4 regions of the Romboutsia lituseburensis genome follow, and region 1 is predicted to be linked to each of the others. Evidence: riboswitches for the same ligand, from Rfam matches in the RefSeq annotation. Region 1 holds a riboswitch; each other region holds the start of a gene.
What was found. A riboswitch is a leader RNA that binds a small molecule or an ion and turns the genes downstream of it on or off. The one in region 1 is predicted to bind cyclic di-GMP.

Region 1 (3,217 bases):
GTTCTTGCTCAGTATATGGATTTATTAAATATACTGGCCCTCCTGATACAACCTTATGACCATAATTCGCTTCCTGAGATACCTTAGGTACAGTTATTATATTTTTACCTGGTTTTAAATCAACAGTTCTTCCCCAACTAGCCCAGCTACCTTCTTGTTGAGAGAAGAAGATTTTAGGTAGTGGTTTACCTTGTTCTGCCTCTACATATACAACTAACTTATCTCCTGGCTTAGCTAAGACACCTGTTGGTTGATTATTACTTCCAAATCCAAATTTTAAAGTTTCTCGTGCATGCTTTTCCATATTTCCATGTTGCTCTGCTTCTACAATCTTTATAGTTTGCTGTTTATTATTTAATATATCTTTTGCTATATTGATTTTTTCAATAAGAGTATCTTTTAAAGGATGATTATTTGCTTCTTTTTCAAGCTTTTCTATAACTTCTATAGAATTATACTCTTTCTTTAACTCATTATATAAATTGTTTGTAAATAAGTCTTCTACCTTGTCTTTTACTTCATCTTGGTAATATAGACCAAACTCTGATGCTAATGCCCAGTTTTCATATCCTTTTTTGAATACAAACTTAACTCTTCTAAATTCTGTTGGATTAAACTTTATTTCTACAGAGTCTTTAGTTTTTGATGCTACCCCACTACTTACTAGTTTGAAAGTATCCCCTTTTGATGTAGTTGATGCATATATATCAAAACTTTCTGCAAACCCTCTATATGTACTTTGAGGTGCAGTATATACTATTCTATTTAATGTAGTTACTTTATCTAACGTTAATATAACTTCATTTGTATGCGTATCGCTATTTTGTTTACCTGAGTGCCAAGATGTATTTACGTCTGAATCTATAGCTTTTTCTATATTACTTGATCCATAATGGCCACCATTTGTTGTTATACTTGCTATTTTATCTGATGATACTTTAAATGAACTATCATATTTAGGTAATCTTACATCTCCAAAGTTTATAAATGGTGACACTTTAGCATTTACAAAATTAACATCTCTATTTTCTAATATTAATTTTGCATTTTCTATATCTTCTCTAAAATTATTATATAAAGGATGAGTTTTAGCTTCTTCTTCAAAAGCATTTAATTTTTCCATTGTATTAAATTCTTCTGATACTTGATTCATATTATCATCTTTAAATATTTGACTTAATTTATCTATTATTTTATCTTCTTTATAAAACCAAAATTCAGATGCACTTGCCCATCCTTGATTTGCTTCTTTGAATACAAATTTAACTTTTTTAGTAGTTATGGTATCAAATTTAAATTCCATCATATCTCCAGTAGTTGAATGACTACCTGTTGATACTAATTTAAAATCTTCATCTTTTCCTGTAATTGATGAATAAACTTCAAATGCATTCGGAAATCCTTTACCTTTTGCACCATCTTGTCTTGTAGCATAAGCTATTCTATCTATGGTTTCTAAATTATTAAACTCTATTACAACTTCATTTTTAAATATTTCGCTGTTTGGCTTTCCTGTTTCCCAATGAGTTGATAGATTGTTGTCTATTGCCCTGTCTATAGAACTTGAAGCATATTTTCCTCCATTATTAGAGATTGTTTTTATTTCATCTGTGTTTACTCTAAATTTTGAGTTATATTCTTCAAAATTTGAATAACTCTTTAAATCAAACTTTTTAATTTGAGCTTCACGTATTTCTTTTGCTTCTGTAAGTTTTACGTTGTCTTTTACTACCTCATTTGCATACGCATTAATCACTGGTGAAATATTAGTAGCTATCATTGATACTGCTACTACTGCTGATATTTTTTTCTTCATAATGTCTCCCTCTCATTTTTAATATTAAAAACCAAGGTCATATTATTTAAGCTAAAAAATAAAATTCTAAAAAATAAAAAACTATCCGAAAAGGATAGTTGCCATCAAAAATAAACATAGATTATTATTTTGCATTACCTTAAAAATAGACATAACAAAATAGACCTATATAAACAAAGAATTTTTATTCTTCGGCAACTGGCTGGCATAGTTATACAACCTTAGCCCCTTTAGCTTTGCGTCTCTGGATTTCCCCAGATTTGCCAATATTTACCTGTATTTGTTTTTATTATATAATGTTTAGATATATTTTTAAAGTATTATTTAGAATTTTTTTAATTATTTTAAATTTAATAAGTTTATATATTAAAAAGAGTTTATGTATATATTTTTAGTTAGCCTAAAAACACCATAAACCCTCATTTATATATGATTAATATAGTTTTGTATTTATCTACTAATTGATAAATAGTATCCTTATTGTATTTTACTCATTATATTTTTTTGAGCTTCCTTTAAATTCGTCTACTGGATACTTTACTCTATTTTTTTCTATCTTTCTTTCCACAGCATCAAAAAGATCTACATCTAATTCATTACATAAAAGTATTAAATAATTAGCTACATCAGCTATTTCATCTTCTATAGATTCTCTCTTACTACTTTTTAAAATTTCTTCAATATCATGATTACTTTTCCATTGAAAACATTCTAGTAATTCTCCAGCTTCTATATTTAATGATATTGCTATATCTTTTGGATTATGAAATTGCTTCCAATCTCTTTCATCTCTAAAATTAATAATGCTCTTTCTTATTTCTTCATATCTGTCCATTTTTTTACCTCATTTTTATAAATCTATACTCAATCTAATCATATCTATACATTCAATGCCATTTTCTACAATCTTTTCTTTATAGTGTTTTTTAAAAAAGTCTCTGTCTATACCAACTATTCTAAAACCACATCTTTGATAAAAAGCTAGTTGAGATATACTAGAGTTTCCTGTTCCAACTTCTAAAGTCTTAGAATTTGATTTCTTGGCTATATCAATAGCACTATGTAACAATTTTTTGCCTATACCATGTCCTTGATATTCTTCACAAACCGCAATGTTTACAAGTTCTAATGTTGATGGTCGTGTTTTTATTAAAATATATGCACCTACAAGTTCGTTATTCTTGTACGCAATATAACAATCCCCTCTGGCTATACATTCATTGACAGATTCAATAGATGGATCTGCTAGATACAGCAAATCATATGGAATGTTATCATTTGCAGATAGTTTATTAATTTTAATATTATTCATATTATATTCTCCTATATTTTTATAATCGTTCCCTAAAAATATCTGCTTTTATTAATTTTAGCCATTTTGAGATAAAACTACAGGATTTC
Region 2 (3,217 bases), 3.0 Mb from region 1:
AGCTCATATAAATACTTTTTATTATTTTTATTTAAGTCCACTATTATTAAGTCATAATGTTCTTTATATATATCTGTATACAAATGACTTTCTTTTATGCTAGCTACGCACGATTCAGCTGATATAATTTCGACTATACCTCTTCTTATAATTAAAGATTCAGATATTATAATAGCTTTCATATTTTTCCCCCCAACAAATATTAAAGTTATTTAGCCGGTTGCACTACTGGCTCTGTATACCTCTAAGTGCCCAAATACAAGATATACTTCATAGCTTCTAAATACTTACTCTTTTCCTATATTTAACTACTCCTACAAAATAACTTATGCACTTATTATATATCCTAATATTACTATTCATAATCAGTACACAGCGGTATTATGCCTACTACCAAAGTATAATCCGTTCTACTTTTCTGTATATATACCGACCTTTTTTTCATTAAATATAATTTGAAAATGTATAATTTTTAATAAGTTTGTATATACATTTTTCTAGTTTTTTAGTGTTTGTACTATTAGCTACTTTATCTTTAGTTGACAAAAAACATATCTTTTATATAACTAGGAATGTTTTTATACTTATTTGATTTGATTTGATTTTATATATTTCTTTTTATTAATTAATAAAAAGTCTTGCACACAATTAAAAAATAAAGCTTAAATTATGTTATTATCTCTATATATTAAATATATATATTTTTCACAAAAAAAAACTTTAAATTCTATAAAACGTCATTTAATGGTGTAAACACCTTAAGCAACGTATAAAATCATTGGCACTATGAGCAAAATGATCTTTTCAATAAAATTTCGGTTAATTCAAATATATAGATTATATATAAATTTAAAATATTATAACTATCTTAGACATAAAAAAGCTAACTTAAATATATATTTAAACTAGCTTTGATGTTTATTATTTAAAATTGTACAAGTCCTTTATTATATGCATATAACGCTGCCTGCATTCTATCTTTTAAGTTAAGTTTAGCAAATATGTTACTAGTATGCTTTTTAACAGTATGCTCTGTTATATATAATTCCTTTGATATTTCTATATTTGTTTTTCCTTTTGCTATATATATTAATACTTCTTGCTCTCTTTTAGTTAATTCTTCTATATCTTCATTTTCACCTTTGAATATATAATTTTCTATAAGTTCTGCATCATAGTATTTTTTGCCTCTATATAATTGTTTCACTGCATATCCTATATCTTCTGAGTCTATATTTGCTAATATATACCCATCTATACCTGATTTCATACATTTTGAAAATAGCGTTCTATCTTCATAAAAATCTAGCACCATAACCTTTGTATTTGTAGTTTTCTTTAAATGCTCCAGGTCATATAAGTACTGCTTATTATTCTTATTTAGATCTATAAGTATTAAGTCATAATCTTCCTTATATATATCTGTATATAAATGACTTTCTTTTATACTACTTATATATTTTTCTTCTGATAAAATTTGTACGATTCCTCTTCTTATTATTAATGATTCTGAAATTACAATAACTTGCATATTACCCCCTACTTAAATATATCAAGTTATTTAGCCGGTTGCACTACTAGCTCCGTATACCTCTAAGTGCCCAGATACAAGGTATACTTCTTCACTTCTAAATACTTCTTTATTCTTTTGTTTATAAATTATAATTCTTATTATTTTTATTAATATTATTCCAATTACTAACTATTTACACTATATAGTATACATTTTTATTAATTATTAGTAATCATAAATTGTAAGTAATTTTAGGTATACTAAAGTATAATTCAACCACTTTATATCTACACTTTTCTTTTTCATACTCGATAATTCGATTTTATTCTATCATTTTTATTTTTTATAATTATTATTATCATTTTTTTTTATTTTTAATTTTAATAAAAATTTTATACTTTACTATACATAGTTTCCTTTTTTATATTTTTTAGTTCAATTAATATCGGTAGCATCTAGTATTTTTACATTCACTATAAAATAAAGATTCTCTAATATAAAAAAGAACCTTCAATTATTAATCGAAAGTTCTTCTTATATCATTTAATTACTTTGTACTAAATTATTATCTCTTGCATAAATTATTATATCTTGTCTATTTTTCAAATGTAGTTTATGCAAGATACTACTTACATGTTTTTTTATTGTATAATCTGTTACTGTTAGAGCTTTTGCTATTTCTTTATTGCTAAACCCCTTACAGACATAAGTTAATACATTAAACTCTCTTTGAGTTAACTTTACATTAGTAGCACCAATTTGATTTTCTATACTTTCTTGTAATAACTCTGAATCATAAAACTTTTTACCCATCATGATTCTTTTGACAATATATATATACTCTTCTTTATCTAAAATATTTAATATATATCCATCTACTCCAAGCTTAACTAATTCTAAAAATAAAGTCTTATTTTTTCTAACATCCATGACCATTATTTTTATATCTTGAGATACATTTTTTATTTTATCTACTATATGCACGATTTCTGTATCTCTTATAGTAGCATCTATAAATATAAAGTTAAAATTACTTAAGTCCTTAGTTTCAAATTCATTTTTATTCGAAGCTGATTCTATATAAACTTGATCAAACATTTCTTGAAATAAATTGTTTAAAGAATCTCTAACTATAAAGGACTCTGATATAATAAATACTTTCATATTTTACCCCCTAATTTATATCATCATCTATCAAATTACTCATTTCTTTATATTCTAACTAAATTGCAAATAAAAATATATTAACTAATTTGACTATATATATTATCCTATAGAGTTATTCAATTTATATTTATTGCTACCATTTAGTATAATTTAACTAAGTTTCTGGTTGTATATTATAACTTCTTGCCTATTTTTTAATTCTAATTTTTGAAGAATGTTACTTACATGCTTTTTTACTGTACACTCAGCTATGTACAGTTTTTCTCCAATTTCTTTATTATTTAACCCCTTAGCAAGTTCATCTAAAACTTGCCTTTCTCTTTTACTTAAAATATCTAAACCTTTTATATCATTATAGATTATTTTTTCTATAGCCTCTGATTCATAGACCCTTTTACCATTTTTTATCTTTTCAAAATGATATTTAAATTCATCTTTGTCTATCACATAAAGCAAATAACCCTCTATTTTAGATTTTATAGCCATTTCAAGTATCTGATTACTTTTAGTTCGATCTAGCACCATAACTTTTACATT
Region 3 (3,217 bases), 2.0 Mb from region 1:
ACTCAATTAGGAGTAACAGATGAAAATATGATGACTTGGGAAAGTGTTAAAACATTTGGGCTTATAGGAGAAGACACAAAAGTTCATAAAGGAGAATCTTTATTCCCAAGATTAGATATAGAGAAAGAAGTAGAAGAGCTAAACGAGCTATTCTCAGAAAAGAAGGAAGAAGCAAAAGAAGAACCTATAGAGCATAAAGAAAATATAACTATAGATGAATTAGATAAAGTTGAATTAAGAGTTGGTAAAGTTATAAGTTGTGAAAAACATCCAAAAGCAGATAGATTATTAGTATCTCAAATAAAAATCGGACCAGAAACTAGACAAATAGTATCAGGAATAGCTAAGTGGTACAAGCCAGAAGATATGGTTGGAAAAGATGTAGTAGTAGTATGCAATTTAAAGCCAGTTAAATTAAGAGGTGTAGAATCTCAAGGTATGATACTAGCAGCTGGAAATGATGGAGACGATTTAGTTGTTCCTGTAGCAACAGGTGCTAAGGATGGATGCGAAGTTCGTTAATCAGTTAGGAGTGTAAAAAATGTTATTTGACTCACACGCACATTTAAATGATGCAAGATTTGATGAAGATAGAGAAGAATTAATAAATTCTTTAAAAGATAAGCAAGTAGATTTAGTTCTGAATCCAGGTGCAGATATAGAAAGCTCTATAACTAGTGTAGAATTAGCAAATAAATATGACTTTATATACGCAGCAGTTGGAGTACATCCACATGATGTAGGAGAGCTAGATAATACAGCTATAGATATTCTTAGAAAGCTTGCTACTGAAAATGAAAAAGTAGTAGCAATAGGTGAAATTGGATTAGATTATTACTATGATAACTCTCCTAGGGGAATTCAAAGAGAATGGTTTAAAAAGCAAATAGAATTAGCTAATGAACTAAAATTACCTATAATAATACATGATAGAGATGCACATGGAGATACTTTTGAGATAATAAAAAATACTAAATCTCCTGAAATAGGATGTGTACTTCATTGCTATAGTGGAAATGTAGAATTAGCTAAAGAGTATGTAAAGATGGGATGTTATATTTCTATTCCAGGGACAGTTACTTTTAAGAATAATAAAAAAACAAGAGAAGTAGCTAAAGAAATACCGTTAGAGTACTTATTAATAGAAACGGATTCTCCATATATGGCACCAGAACCACATAGAGGAAAGAGAAATGATCCATCATTAGTTCAATTTGTAGCAGATAGAATAGCTCAAGAAAAAGGAATTTCTTATGAGAAAATATGTGAAGCTACAAAAGAAAATGCAAAAAGATTATTTAATATAAAATAATTAATAAAAAAGCACTAGTTAAAAACTAGTGCTTTTTTACATTTAAGTAAATTATTATGCACAAAAAATCTAATTTAGTAGAACTAATAATTAAAGTGTAAAAAAATCTATAATTAAATGTAAAAAATATATATAAAATAAATAGACAATCATGGTGTATACTGGTTAATATATAAATAGAAGCATAGAGATATAATCTGTATATGGGTACCTAGATTATATTGAGCAATTGGTACAACCGGCTAAAAATATTTAAGATGTTTTTAGCCTTTTTTAGATACAAATAAGGTTTAACTTTAATTGAATTTAAAAAAGGCATTTAAGGAATCAATTAAATTATTATTGAACTTAAAAACCTACTTTAATTGTACTTGGAGGATGTATGAACGAAAATCAGTATAATAAGCACCTTGAATTAAAGAAAAATATACTCAAAAGTAAAAATATTAAAGAAGCTGGATTTACACTAGTGTATCAACCAAAGATAAATCTAGAAAATAAGCACGTAATTTCATGGGAAGTTTTAAGCAGATGGGAACATAAAAAATATGGATTTATATCACCTATTGAATTTATAAAAATTATAAAAGAACTAGAAATGGAGTATCAATTTGATATTTATGTATTAGAAGAGGTATATGAAGATATTAGTACTATAAATGGTGATAGCAATACATATTCTATAAATATATCAACAAATACATTAAAAATAAAAAATATAGATAAAGAAATTATCGATATAACTAAAAGATATAATATAAATCCTAAAAATATAACTTTTGAGGTAGTAGAAACTAGTGACATAGAATCATATGATCTTATAACTGATACGATAAATAATCTTAATAATATAGGTTTTAGCATATCCATAGATGACTTTGGTACAGGATATTCATCTTACTATAGATTGTGTAATATGAAATTTAATGAAATAAAGATTCCTAAAGAATTTTTACCGACAGACACAACAGATAAAGAAAGAAAGATAAAAGTATTAAAGAGTATTGTAGATATGGCAAAAAGCTTAGAGTGTAAGGTAGTTATAGAAGGTATTGAAACGATTGAAAATCATAAATTAGCTAAAATGCTTGAGATTGATTATGCGCAAGGTTTTTTATATTCTCATCCTATTTCATTTGAAGAATATTTAAATTTGATGGCAAATGAATAATGTTGTAATAACTCCTTGATATTATGAATATAGTTTATAGAAAAGCTTATAAACTTTTATTTACTAAAGAGGGGGAGAGGTTTACTTATGGGTGTTAAAAATACATTCAAAGGTCCTATACTACTTATGTTAACAGCAGGTACGATAGTATTAGGAACATACTCTGGAATAAACAAAGAGATATCATTAACTTTAGATGGACAAACTGTAAAATATGATACTGTTTCAAATACTGTAGAATCATTTTTAGTTAATAAAAAGATAAAGGTACCAGAAGGTAGTAGGATAGAACCTAATTTAAATACAAAACTAACTAATAACATGGATATAGAAATAGTAACTCAGTTTCCTATAAAAATAAAAGATGGAAAAAGAGTATTAGAACATGAAACTAATAAAACAACTGTAGCAGAAGTATTAGAAGAATGTAATATAGGGGTTAAAGATAAAGATATATTAAATAAAGATTTAAATCAAAAAATAAATTCAGAAGATACTATAGAAATAATAAGGGTTAGCGAAAGCATAAAGAAAGAAGTCAAAGAAATTCCATTTAAAATAAAGATAGTAGAAGATAATGCATTACTAGAAGGAAAGACAAAAACGAAAATATATGGTAAAAAAGGAAAGATAGAGATATCTTATAAAATATTATCTAAGAATGGAAATATAGTCTCAAAAACTAAAGTAGCAGAAAAAGTATTAGAAAAACCTCAAAATGAGATAGTTAAGAA
Region 4 (3,217 bases), 2.8 Mb from region 1:
TAGAGAAAACTTTAAACTATGCAAAATCAAAATATCATCAAGAAAATAACAATTTAAATAAAGAATCTAGAAATATAAAAATTAAAATAAAGCAATTAACTAAAAAAGCAAAAGAATTAGAAAGTAAATCTGAGTCCAATCAAAATCAAAAAGATCAGTATATAGAGGATAAAGAACAAATCATATCATTAATAAATGATACACTTAATAAGATAAAAAAAGTAAAACAAAATCTTTCTCATCAAAAAACAAAGCTTATATCATTAGAAGAATATCTCAAAAAAAGTGAATCAAAGTTAGATAATACTAAAGACCAAATAGATTACATAAAAGAAGAAATAATATTAAATCCTTTAGATTTTATATTTATAGAAGGTAACATGGAAACTGGTTTAATTATAAACATACTAATTTAAAATATTTAAACAAAAATAAACTTTATTTTATAAAGCTAATTACAATATATAAATTAAAAAATATACCATGGATTTATATAAAAATATTTTTAGGTATTAGTATGGGAAAAAATACATGAAAAAAAAAGAAAATCAGCATAAAACCTTGATAAAAGTCGAAATATATTATACTATAGTAGTAGGAAAAGTTTACACTGTAGTATGAGAAAAAAGTGTGAGTAATTATGATTAAATAAAAATTTAATAGGCAAACCTAGAGAAATTTAGGGACGCAAAACTATAGGGGCTAAGGTTTTTAAAACTATGCCAGCCAGCTGCCGAAGAGTTAATAAACTTTTTGTTATCATTGCTGATAAAAAATTTACACTCTTTAATAAGAGTATTTTTTTATGTAAAAAAACACAAAAATAAAATTATAAAGTCTAAAAAAATTACATTGTTTTAATAAGAAACTTTATCGTTTGAAATGAATTGTATAAAAATACAAATAGATGTCGAAGAGTGTCGAAAAATAACGAACGAAAAAGGTCAGAAATATCGTAAAATGTAGAATAAGTTTTAAAAAAAGTGTATAATGTTGTGTAGTGGAAATAAAACAAAAAATAAACAATATTAGACAATTTTATAGACATATAAAAGAAAGAATGGAATTGGATTTTATAACTTTGTTTAGTTTGTATTTAGAAAGTTAGCGATGTTTAAAATTACTAAGTAATTCAAACTACTCTTTTGGGTAGTTTTTTTAAATTAGATTGAATAAAAGGAGGTTGATTATGAACATATATGGATTAATGAAAATGGGCTTAGATGCAACTGAGCTAAGAGGTAGAGTTATTGCAAATAATATAACAAATATAAATACACCAGGATACAAAAGAAAATATGTTACATTTGAAGATACTTTAAAAGGTAAGATGGACAATGCTAAGATAGAAGTTAAAACAGATGAAGGGTCTATAATGAGAGAAGATAAGAATAATGTTGACTTAGAAAATGAAAAAGTTAATCAAGCTGCTACAACTCTTCAGTATAATGCATTAGTTAGTTTAACTAATACTAAAATAGCAATGACAAAAAGTGTAATATCAGGGAGGTAATTAAATGAGTGTTTTTAGCGGTATGAGAATTAGCGCAAGTGGTTTATCGGCTGAAAGAATGAGAATGGATGTTATATCATCTAATGTAGCTAATGTAAAAACAACTAGAACAGAAGAGGGTGGAGCATATAGACGTAAAGTAGCTAGTTTTGAGGAAAATTATGATGAAAAACTAGGTATGTTAGGGGTTAAGACAGTAGCAATAGAAGAAGATAAATCTCCACTTAGAAAACTATATGAGCCTAATCATCCGGATGCGGATGAACAAGGTTACGTAGAGTATCCTAATGTAGATTTATTAGTTGAAATGTCAGATTTAATATCTGCATCTAGAGCTTACGAATCAAATATAGATACATTAAATGCTCAAAAAGGTATGATATCGAAAGCTTTAGAAATAGGAAGATAATTTTAAAGAGGTGATGGTATGCAAGCTATAAATAGTATAGGGATGAACTCAGATATATTTGCAAATAGTATAAAAAATAATCCTATAACTGCTGAAAAAACAGTGGAAGAAAAAAGTTCTAAATTAAAATTTGATGATGTTATAAAAGAGGCTGTAAATAAAGTTAATGACAGTCAAGTTAATGCAAATAACAGTATAGAAAGTCTTATAAAAGGTGAGGACATAACAATGCATGATGTTATGTTATCTGTACAAGAATCTCAAATGTCAATGCAACTTATGCTAGAAGTTAGAAATAAATTATTTGATGCTTATCAAGAGCTCAATAGAGTACAATTGTAGTCTATTAACAAGGAGTAAATAGATGAATGTAAAAGAAATTACACAAAATATAAAAGACTTTATAACAACAAAAGCAGGTCAATTTAAAGAACTTAAAAAAACTAAAAAAATCGCAATAATAATAGGTGTTATAGCTGTTATCCTAGCAGGAGGATTTGGAATAAAATATGCTAATGATAGTAAATATAAAGTACTTTTCTCTGGGTTAGATGCTAACGATGCGACAGCTATTACAAAAGAACTTGAAAATAAAAAGGTTGAAACTAAAATAGAAGGGAATAGCATTTATGTTCCTAAAGATCAAGTTGATAAATTAAGACTTGAATTATCTAATAATATCAAAAATGGTTCAGCGGGATTTGAAATAATGGATGAAGGCTCATCTTTTGGGCTTACAGATGAAGAATTCCAAATAAAAAAACAAAGAATGATCCAAGGGGAAATTGAAAAAACAATAAAAACTTTCCCGCAAGTGGCAGATGCGAGAGTACATATAAACAAAGGTGAAGAATCTGTATTTGCTAAAGAAAGTATTCCTGGATCAGCTGCAGTATCTATAAGTCTAAAACCAGGAGCATCTTTAGAACCGAATCAAATAAGATCAATAATGTCATTAGTTTCAGCAAGTAATATGAATATACCTAAGCAAAATGTTGAAGTAATAGATCAAAATATGAATTTATTATCGGAAGGATTGTTTGATGAAGATGGAAAAATAAACTCTTCAAAATCAAATGGAATAGATATTGCAAGGAAATCAGAAAAAGAATTAAATAAAGATTTAGAAAGATCTATAGTTAGCTTACTTGAACCGATATTTGGAGAAGGGAAAGTTAAAGCGACTGTAAATGCAGACTTAAACTTTGATAGTAATGAAAAAACAGAAATAAAAATAGATCCAGAAAAAGTAATTGTAAAAGAATCGAAAAGTGAAAATAAATCTACTGAACAAG

Region 2: it holds a riboswitch for cyclic di-GMP, as region 1 does, so the genes downstream of both, NWE74_RS17060 (response regulator transcription factor) here and NWE74_RS02765 (NPCBM/NEW2 domain-containing protein) in region 1, are expected to answer to the same signal.
Region 3: it holds a riboswitch for cyclic di-GMP, as region 1 does, so the genes downstream of both, NWE74_RS12540 (EAL domain-containing protein) here and NWE74_RS02765 (NPCBM/NEW2 domain-containing protein) in region 1, are expected to answer to the same signal.
Region 4: it holds a riboswitch for cyclic di-GMP, as region 1 does, so the genes downstream of both, NWE74_RS16215 (flagellar basal body protein) here and NWE74_RS02765 (NPCBM/NEW2 domain-containing protein) in region 1, are expected to answer to the same signal.

What each region holds. Positions count from the first base shown of each region.
Region 1 covers NZ_JANQBQ010000001.1:559,975-563,191, forward strand. The annotation lists gene NWE74_RS02765 (NPCBM/NEW2 domain-containing protein) at 1-1,816, opposite strand, end outside; cyclic di-GMP riboswitch class I at 2,007-2,091, opposite strand; gene NWE74_RS02770 (nucleotide pyrophosphohydrolase) at 2,304-2,651, opposite strand; gene NWE74_RS02775 (GNAT family N-acetyltransferase) at 2,667-3,128, opposite strand; gene NWE74_RS02780 (TIGR00266 family protein) at 3,186-3,217, opposite strand, start outside.
Region 2 covers NZ_JANQBQ010000001.1:3,529,337-3,532,553, reverse strand. The annotation lists gene NWE74_RS17065 (response regulator transcription factor) at 1-182, opposite strand, end outside; cyclic di-GMP riboswitch class II at 206-290, opposite strand; gene NWE74_RS17060 (response regulator transcription factor) at 926-1,531, opposite strand; cyclic di-GMP riboswitch class II at 1,555-1,639, opposite strand; gene NWE74_RS17055 (helix-turn-helix transcriptional regulator) at 2,057-2,677, opposite strand; gene NWE74_RS17050 (response regulator transcription factor) at 2,831-3,217, opposite strand, start outside.
Region 3 covers NZ_JANQBQ010000001.1:2,543,684-2,546,900, forward strand. The annotation lists gene metG (methionine--tRNA ligase) at 1-522, shown strand, start outside; gene NWE74_RS12535 (TatD family hydrolase) at 542-1,312, shown strand; cyclic di-GMP riboswitch class II at 1,482-1,565, shown strand; gene NWE74_RS12540 (EAL domain-containing protein) at 1,695-2,483, shown strand; gene NWE74_RS12545 (G5 domain-containing protein) at 2,571-3,217, shown strand, end outside.
Region 4 covers NZ_JANQBQ010000001.1:3,366,728-3,369,944, forward strand. The annotation lists gene NWE74_RS16210 (hypothetical protein) at 1-416, shown strand, start outside; cyclic di-GMP riboswitch class I at 653-738, shown strand; gene NWE74_RS16215 (flagellar basal body protein) at 1,190-1,513, shown strand; gene flgC (flagellar basal body rod protein FlgC) at 1,518-1,922, shown strand; gene fliE (flagellar hook-basal body complex protein FliE) at 1,941-2,264, shown strand; gene fliF (flagellar basal-body MS-ring/collar protein FliF) at 2,287-3,217, shown strand, end outside.